One region of the Komagataeibacter sp. FNDCF1 genome, then DNA from elsewhere that is predicted to be linked to it. Evidence: riboswitches for the same ligand, from Rfam matches in the RefSeq annotation. Region 1 holds a riboswitch; the other holds the start of a gene.

Region 1 (4,633 bases):
GCACGCGGCAGGCCCCATATCCGTTCGGCCGCGGCATTGAACAGGATGACGATGTTATGCTCATCAATCACGACCATGGGATCAATGGCCTGTTCCATGGCTGAAAGCAGGACATCGGCGCTAATTTTCGGCTGATCCACCGTAAACTCCAGAGCATTGGCACGGGTATGGTCCGCACCATATGAGATCACTGTATCCTGGCAGCACCAGGCATGGCAGCCGACCGGATTGCGGTCAGGCCACAGGCGCATGGACCCGCAGATCCGCGCCCGACCCTAGTATGCACGGGCCACGCGGAAAATGACATGCCTCAATCCTGACACAAACCGGTCAGTCCCGGCGGCGCTCCAGGTCCTGGGGCAGCATGCCCGCCAGCGGGCGGCAGGCATAGGCGCTTTCATTTTCCGGCTGGGGCACGTTCTGGCGCAGTTCCGCCGCACCGGCGGCCACGGCCCGCCAGGCCGCCTGGGCCAGCGCCTTGCGGCTGGGGAAATCATCGGGATCAAGTGCGGGGTGCAGCAGCACGGTCGCGCGCATCGACCGCCACTTGAGCAGCTGCCACACATGCGGGCCAAGCTCCATGTCCCCATACCATGCAAAGACCGGCCTGCGCGTGCGGTTGACCGGCACGCCCTCCAGCTGGTCATACACGACCGAGACAGGCTGGATCAGCGGCGTCATGCCGGGGCGGGCGGCAATGGCCGCGGCCTCGCTTTCCGGTTCGGCCGGGGCCTTGCCCGGTGGCAGGCGCGGCGGCTTGGCAATGGCGAAAAAGGCCGACAGGAACGGCAGGACACGTGAACCGTCCGATGATGTCCCCTCGGGGAACAGGATCAGGTTATCGCCTTCGACCATCAGCCGGTGCAGCATCTCGTCACGCTCGCGCCCGGTCGTGCTGCGCTGGCGGCTGACGAATATGGTCCGGCCAATGCGCGAGACCAGCCCCATGATGGGCCAGCCCTCGATATCGCCCTTGGCCACGAAATTGGAGGGCAGCACCGTGCCCAGCACTGGCACGTCAAGCCATGTGGAATGGTTGGACACATAGATGACGGGCCGCTCGCCACGCTGGCGCGCCCTGCGCCCGCCCACGCCGCCCGCCCTGCGGCCAACCACCCGTATGCGCAGCGACAGCAGCAGGCACAGCCCGCCCCAGACCATGCGCGTCCAGCGGATCTTGGCTGTGCCGGGCACCAGCAGCAGCACCGCCTCGAACCCGACCGAGAGCGGAACCCAGACGGTAATGGCCGCAAGCCTGCCCACCCCGCGTGCGGTGCGCATGCATGCGCGCGCGCGCCCCGACGGCACGACCGTCGCGGTTGCAATGGCATGCGCTGCAACCGAACCGGCTTCGGGCGCAATCACCTGACGCGCGGCACGCGGCGCAGGCCGGGACTGGACGGGCGATGAAGAACGGCGCCGGGCAAGACGGCGGATGAAATCGGCGATCATGCGCCTATCCATAGCCCTTCATCATGGCGTGCGACAATATGGGGCAGACGGGGCGGGCGGCTGGCGTGCCATGCATGCAACGCCGCGCCCGGCCACCGTCACGCTTCGTCCCTCCCCGTCGGCAGGCCGCACGCCGGGGCCTGCGTATACTCAGCCGTAACGGACGGACCGGCGCGCCAGCATGCGGTCGGCCATGACACCGAACAGCAGCCCGAGTCCCCCCCACAGTACCAGCTGCATGCCCAGCGCCGCTTCACGGAAGCGCCACAGCACGCTGGCGGGAAAATTGTCAGGCACTTCATTGAAGTCGGGCAGCACGGCCTGCAACACGGCAACCAGCACCACGAACAGTGCCGCGCCACATAGCGTGCCCCCCCAGTTGCCCAGGCCTGCCGCCAGCTTGCGGCCCGCCAGCACGGCCAGCGTCAGGGCACAGAGCGAGAAGATGACCATCTCGAAATAGGTCGCGGTGCGCAGCCCGAGGGTTGCGGGCTGGCCCACGGCGGGGGGATTGGCCGGGTATTTCAGGCCCGGCACCAGCACCACCGCAAGGAAACCCGCCCCCGCCAGCAGCAGGGCCAGCATGCGTGGCGAAAAGCGGCCAAGCCGCCCGTAGGCGGCGGCAAATACCAGCGAGAACAGCCCGCCATAGGCCGCGCCATACATGATGGCGGCCGTCAGCATGCCAAAGGTGGCCTGCACCCCACGGCTGATCAGTTCAGGCTCCGGCGGTTCACCGGCGGCGGCATCCCGTGCCGATTCAAAGGCAATGGCCAGATTGACCTGCGGTTCCCCGAACACCCGGGCGAAAAGGAAGGCAAGACAGGCGGCAAGGATGCCGGCCAGCATGCCACGCAGCAGAAGACGGCCGGCCATCAGGCGGCACCGTGGCGCGCAGGGGGGAATGAAAGGGACATGGGTTCAGAGCTCCTGTCGGGAAAGCGCGTCCCGTAACGGAATGATATCCTGATCCGCCGGAGAGGTCTGACTTCCGCATGCGACACGCGGTATACAGTGGCGCGACCGTGCCGGTTTCACACCGGCTTCTCCCCTGCGGATGACGCGGGATCAGTCAATAACGCGCCCTGCCCCCAAGTCAAACACAAAGGGGCATGCACCCTATTTTGCCGCTGGTGGCAGGGAAACCGGGCTGGCACTGCCCTGTGCCGCGCGCCACTGCCGCAACGCATCGAGCGTGCGGCCGACATGTCCGTTGGGAGACAGGGCGCTGTAGGCGTACACCACCTTGCCATCGGGGGCGATGACATAGGATGTGCGGCTGGCGCGGTTGAGCAGCGGCAGGCGGCTGTCATACAGTCGTGCGATCTGGCCCTGCGGGTCGGCCGCGACGGGGAAGCGGCCATGCCCCTCGCTGACCGAAAAGCGGTCCAGTGTCGGCATGTCATCGGTGGACACGCCGATGACCGAGGCCCCCAGCGCCTTGTACTGGTCCATCGCATCGGCGAATTCATGCGCTTCGATGGTGCAGCCACGGGTAAAGGCGGCCGGATAGAAATACAGCACCACCGGCCCCTGCCGCAGCGCATCGGCCAGGCGGAAACTGAACTCGCTGCCATTGCGCGTGGCCTGTGCATCGAACAGGGGCGCCTGACTGCCAACCGGCAGGGCCGCGCGCGCGGGGGAAAAGCAGATGAAGCCCGCGAACGCCATCACACCCACAAGCGGAAGGCACAGCCCCGGCAGGGACCAGCGGGAACGCCTGTAAAAATACCTCATGGTTCCTCACACCCCGGATACGGGGTCAATGCCATCATGTGGCCGGGCCATCATGTGGCTGGCGGCAGGACCTGGCAGCCGGAGCCACCCAGCTTCTGGCAGGCCTGTTCCGCAGCCTCGTGCGATAGGCCGGTCAGCCTTGCACGATAGACATGACCATGATGCGATGCAACGCTTGCGACCTGCGTATGCACCCCGCTGGCCGAAATCCTGGCCCGTGCCTGCCCTGCCGCATGTTCCGCCTGCCCGGCCGAGCCATAGGCCCCGACCTGCACCATCCAGCCATGGCCAGTCGCCATGGTGATCACGCCGGGCTGGGTGCCGGCCGCGGCCATGGGTACGATGCCGCTCTGCTCACGCGCGCTCCATGCCGCCCGTACGGCCGCCGCCTCGGGCGGGGGGGTATCGGCTGCGGTGCCACCGGGCACGGAGGCCAGCAGCTGGCGGCCCCGGCTGCGCCCGCCCCGGCTGTTCTGGGCGGCCTGGGCGCGGGCAAAGGCGCGCGATTCGATCAGCAGGTCGGCCTGTGAGCGGTTGACCGGCGAACTTCCGGCGATTTTCGGCCCGATGGAGGCCACGTAATCGCGCGTTTCCTTGGGCAGGGTGTGGTAGCGGTCAAGAAAATCATCCAGCCGTCCGGGCCCGCTGTTATAGGCGGCCAGGAAACCGGGGGAGCCGTAGATGTCGTACATCTCGCGGATATAGGCGGTGCCTGCCACGATATTGTCGTGCGGCTCGAACGCATCGGGGCCGAGACTGTAGCGCGCACGCATTTCGTCATAGGTGGGGGGCATGAGCTGCATGAGCCCCATCGCGCCGGGCAGCGAGGTGACGAATTCCCCATTGCGGTAAAGCTGCCCCCCCGACTCGCGCTGCATGACCTGCCGGATCCAGATCGCCGGCACATCGAAACGCTGCGAGGCTTCATTGATATAGGGGCCCCAGGGGTCCTCCGGCGGGCCGGGCGGGGCGTAGCTGGTATGGGCACGGGCGCGATAGGAATCGGCCTCGTGGATCATCTGCTCCTCACTCATTTCGCGAGGGCCGCTGCTGGCGCAGGCTGCCAGCGCACCGGCCAGACCCAGCGCCAGCCACCGCATGGCGCGCCGGCAGGATGGGGAAGACGATGGAGAGGGCGCGCGCCCTCCGTCAGATGCCGCGACTGCCTGCGTTGCTGCCATGTGGTGCCGTGATCCCGCTCATGCCGCCCATGCTCCCATGGCGGACGTGCCGGTACGGCCCGCCCGACGGGACGGGCGGCGCACCATAACAGGCCGGCCTGCGCTTGTGCAATCCTGGCCTGCCGTCACACCACGAGACGGACACGGGCGCAGGCGTAAGGATCATTCCTCCACATAGGTGGCGGGATCGCCGCCGGTACGGTTGTGCGGGCTGTCCAGCGTGGCGAGGTCACGCATGTCGTCCGCAGTCAGCTGGAAATCGA
Region 2 (4,633 bases), 110 kb from region 1:
ACGCACGACGCTGGAGGATGCCGGGGTCGATACACGCTGGCTGCTGGAAGATGCCGCCACGGGCACCGGGCGGGCCTTCATCACCATCAACCATGCGGGCGAGAACCAGATCCTGGTGGATGGCGGTGCGAACATGGCGCATACCCACACATCCTGCCCCCGGATCCTGCCTGCCCTGACAGGCGCCGGACTGGTCATGATGCAGATGGAAATGGACCCCGACCTCATGCTGGCCGTGGCGCGCCACGCGCGGGCGCATGCCATACCGGTCATGCTGGATCCGGCCCCCGTCCCCGCGCATGGCCTGCCGGACGCACTCTGGGCGCTGGCCGATATCCTGACCCCCAACGAACACGAAACCGCTGCCCTGACCGGCGTCATGCCCGTGGATGAAACAACGGCCCTTGCCGCCGCGCGCATCCTGCACGGACGCGGCGTAGGCACCGCTATCATCAAGCTGGGGCACAGGGGTGTGGTCTATTCCGCGCCCGGCGCGCAGGGGTTCGTGCCACCCTTCCGGGTTCATGCCATTGATACGGTGGCGGCAGGTGACTGCTTCAACGCGGGGCTGGCCACGGCACTGGTGGGGGGCGCCACGCCGGGTCAGGCCGTGCGCCTTGCCGCCGCATGCGGCGCGCTGGCCACGACGCGCGCGGGCGCGGCGCAGGCCGCCCCCACGATGCCGGAGGTGAAGGCCCTGCTGGCGCAGCAGCCAGAAGCATGATCTTGCACACTTATCGGGAAACGCTATAGTCCTGCCCGACAAGTCAACGGTCCCGTGCAGACGGGTGAGAAAGGGAATGCCGTCAGTTCCGGCAGGGTGAATGCCCGGGGACGCAGTCGGCAGCTGTACCCGCAACTGTAGGCGGAGAGTACGTCATCCGGCGCTGCAGCCGCAGCAACCACTGGCCCCGGCCGGGAAGGGGGATGACATGCAAGGACCCGCAAGCCAGGAGACCTGCCGTTGTCCTTTACCATGTCGCCGGGCGGGCCTGACCGGAGATGGATGCCAGAGCATGCGCCAGATTACCTGAAATCCCGTTACACCGCACCAGCGGCGGCACCGGCATGGGGCTGCCAGTCTTCCGGTTCCATCGGGGCCGGACCCATCCTGACGGGATGTTCCCTTTCATGAAGATATTCCATACGCCGCAACAGCGCACGGCCCTGCCATGCGCTGTACTTGCAGCCTGCACCTGCGCCATGACTGCCCACGCGCAGGTCCCCCGCACCCAGATTGCCGACGGGCGCGCCCGCCTGGGCAATTCCACACCGCTGATCCAGCAGATCGACCCGGCAACGGTGCGTGAGTCCCAGCGCGCGCAGGCCGATGCGCAGGAGAAGACCGCCGGTGAGGACAGGCCGGACACCAGCGGCAACCTGCTGGGTGACATGGGTGGGGCCCGGCCGTGGCTGTACAGGCACGGCATCAGCTTCGACATTCAGGAAGTGGATGAACTGTGGGGCAACGCCACCGGCGGCACCCCCAGCACCAATGGCGATGGACAGGGATCAGGCACCGGCCCCGCCTATGATGGCGTGACAATGCCGACACTGACCGTCGATCTCGAAAAGCTCTTCGGCCTGAAGGGCGGGCTGTTCAATGTCAGCGCGCTGCAGACGCGCGGGCGCTCCATCTCGCAGGATCACCTGAACAACTTCAACCCCGTAAGCGGGTTCGAGGCCGACCGCTCCACCCGCCTGTTCGAACTGTGGTACCAGCAGTCCTTCCTCGGGGGGAAACTGGACGTGAAGATCGGCCAGCAGGACCTTGATACCGAATTCCTGATCAGCGATTACGGGGCGCTCTACCTCAATGCCAATTTCGGCTGGCCCATGGCGCCATCGGTCAACCTGTATGGGGGCGGCCCGTCCTGGCCGCTGTCCTCGCCCGCCGTGCGCATCCGCTACCGCCCGAGCGAGAAATTCACCTTCATGTTCGCCGCCGCCGATGACAACCCGCCGGGCAACCGCTCCAACTCCTTTGGCATCCAGGGCGGCAACCCGGTCGATCCCACCAACCAGACCACCAATGATGGCAGCGGCACCCGGTTCAACATGGGCACCGGCGCGCTGCTGATCACCGAACTGCAATACGCGCTCAACCCCCAGCCCGATGACATGTCCAACGTCACAAAAAATCCCGGCCTGCCGGGCGTGTACAAGCTGGGTGGCTATTACGACACTGCAAAATTTCCCGATTACCGCTACAACACCCAGGGCCAGTCGCTCGGCGCCAGTGGCGGCACCCCGCGCTGGGACCGGGGCAACTGGATGGTCTACGGCATCATCGACCAGATGGTCTGGCGTCCCTCGCTTACCTCCGCCCGCTCGCTAGGCGTGTTCGCGCGCGCCACCGGCAACAGCGGCGACCGCAACATGATCAGCTTCGCCATTGACGCGGGCGTGAACCTGAAGGCCCCGTTCCGCGGTCGCGACAACGACACCATCGGCCTGGGCTGGGGCATCGGCCGCGCCAGTTCGGGCCAGCGCGCATACGACCGCACCAGCGGGTCACTGGTGCAGGGCAACGAGAACCATCTGGAACTGACCTATCAGGCACAGGTCACGCCATGGATGGTGATGCAGCCTGACTTCCAGTACGTCTGGCATCCCGCCGGCGGGGGCAGCGACCCGTCATATCCCTGGTGCCGCACGGGGAACGAGGCGGTATTCGGACTGCATGCCAGCGTAAATTTCTGACCTGCGCGACTGTCCCGTGAAGGAGGATGGCAACCGGACGGGTGGCCTGTCCGTGACAGGGAATGGCAGTGCTGCCGCCCGTCATCTTCCAGAAGACAAGAGAAGACAAAAGCACAGACCGGGCTTGTAAATTTATCTTGTTGTGGGGGCGTGTTCCCTCCTGTACCCCGGATGGCACGGGCATGTGAAATCACCATGTGCCGCAATGTAAAAAGGATAAGAACCATTGCGCCGTCTTGTTGCTTTATGTCTTCCGCTTGGTATGGCCGCCTGCGCGCAGCACACGCCCCGCCCGATGGTGAATTACTGCCAGCAGCCCGCCGTGGCATCCGCCATCGTGGCCATTGCCAACCAGACCACGCCCGGCGCATCCCCCGCCCGGCATTTTGAGGATGGCACGATAAAAAGCGCCGTCTATAACGACCACATGCAGGTCATGTCCTGCCACGGCACGCTGCTGCGCCAGGACGGCACCCGGCAGGATGGCGTGGCCGTTGCCCGCCTGCCCCACATGCGCACGGGCTGGAAGGAAATATGGACAACCACCGCCGCCAGCCACCAGTGGGTATCGGATGCCGATATCAGCAGGAACAGGCAGGAACGCTACGCCACCTATTACGAACACACGCCACAGGCGTGCAAACCCTACGCCCATGACCTGTTCTTCGGTACACCCAAATCGGACAGGGACACCCAGCACCTGCGCGAGACGCTGTACGACTGTCTGGCCGAACACAATGTCAAGCCGATGCGCCCCGTATCGGGGGTGGACCATACCTACAGCCCGTTTGGCATGAACTTCTACATTCCGTACTACACGAATGTCAGCCCGGACGATAACGGTCCCTTCCTGTACTGAACGGAGCCATATGCCGCGCCATGGCCATCCTGCCGCTCATCCGCTTCCCGCATGCCTGCCTGCAGCAGGTGGCCGATCCTGTTGACGCCACCAGCGCACGGACCGCGCAACTGGCGCGTGACCTGCTGGAGACCATGCATGCCGCACCGGGCATAGGCATCACGGCATGTCACGTCGGCATTCCGCTGCGGCTGGTGGTGATTGACCTGCCCGATGGCCCCGGCCCGCGCATCTACGCCAACCCCGACATCATCTGGCACAATACCGAAACCGCCACGGCGGAAGAAGGCAGCGTGTCCATGCCCGGCATCCATGCTCCCGTCACCCGCCCCGCACGCGTGCGGGTGCGCCATACCGGGCTGGATGGCATCATGATGGAAGAGGAAGCCGGGGGGCTGCTGGCGGTCTGCCTGCAGCACGAAATTGACCAGATCAACGGCATTTTCTGGACGCGCCGCCTCTCCCCCCTGCGGCGCGACCGGGCAATGAAGCGCTACAGCCGACAGGCGCGCCTGAACGGGGCTGGCTAGTCCACCCTGCCATCATCAAGCATGTAGCCGCTGGAGCGTACGGTACGGATCAGGTCCGCCCCTCCATTGGCATTCAGGGCGAGACGCAGCCTGCGGATGTGTACATCCACCGTGCGTTCCTCCACATGGATGCGGTCATCCCACGCGGCGGCCAGGATTTCCGCGCGTGAGAACACCCGGCGCGGGTTGCGCAGCAGGTGCAGCAGGATCCGGTATTCGGTGGGGCCAAGGGCGATGGTACTCCCGCCCCGCGTGACCCGGCGGCCACCATGGTCCACCGTTATGTCGGCAAAGCCGAGCACATCGGCATGCTGGTCCGCCGCCCCACGTCCGGCGCACCGCCGCATGACGGCACGCACGCGCGCATGCAACACATCCATCCCGCATGGCTTGACCAGATAGTCATCCGCCCCGGTATCGAGCGCATGGATGGAATCATGCTCCTCCCCCCGCGCGGTCAGCATGATGACCGGCAGGTAACGCGTGGCCGTGGCCATGCGCAGCCTGCGGCACAGATCCACCCCGGACAGGCCCGGCATCA

The links. Region 1 has a riboswitch for cobalamin ahead of LDL32_RS10460 (CbtA family protein). Riboswitches for the same ligand answer to the same signal wherever they lie in the genome.
Region 2: linked by a shared signal. The riboswitch ahead of LDL32_RS10995 (carbohydrate porin) and the one ahead of LDL32_RS10460 (CbtA family protein) in region 1 are both predicted to bind cobalamin.

What each region holds. Positions count from the first base shown of each region.
Region 1 covers NZ_JAIWOT010000001.1:2,209,015-2,213,647, forward strand. The annotation lists gene LDL32_RS10450 (EAL domain-containing protein) at 1-251, opposite strand, end outside; gene LDL32_RS10455 (lysophospholipid acyltransferase family protein) at 331-1,452, opposite strand; gene LDL32_RS10460 (CbtA family protein) at 1,603-2,328, opposite strand; cobalamin riboswitch at 2,394-2,541, opposite strand; gene LDL32_RS10465 (peroxiredoxin) at 2,572-3,189, opposite strand; gene LDL32_RS10470 (transglycosylase SLT domain-containing protein) at 3,240-4,289, opposite strand; gene LDL32_RS10475 (aldo/keto reductase) at 4,533-4,633, opposite strand, start outside.
Region 2 covers NZ_JAIWOT010000001.1:2,320,857-2,325,489, forward strand. The annotation lists gene LDL32_RS10990 (ribokinase) at 1-724, shown strand, start outside; cobalamin riboswitch at 755-981, shown strand; gene LDL32_RS10995 (carbohydrate porin) at 1,204-2,703, shown strand; gene LDL32_RS11000 (hypothetical protein) at 2,930-3,562, shown strand; gene LDL32_RS11005 (peptide deformylase) at 3,583-4,092, shown strand; gene LDL32_RS11010 (response regulator) at 4,089-4,633, opposite strand, start outside.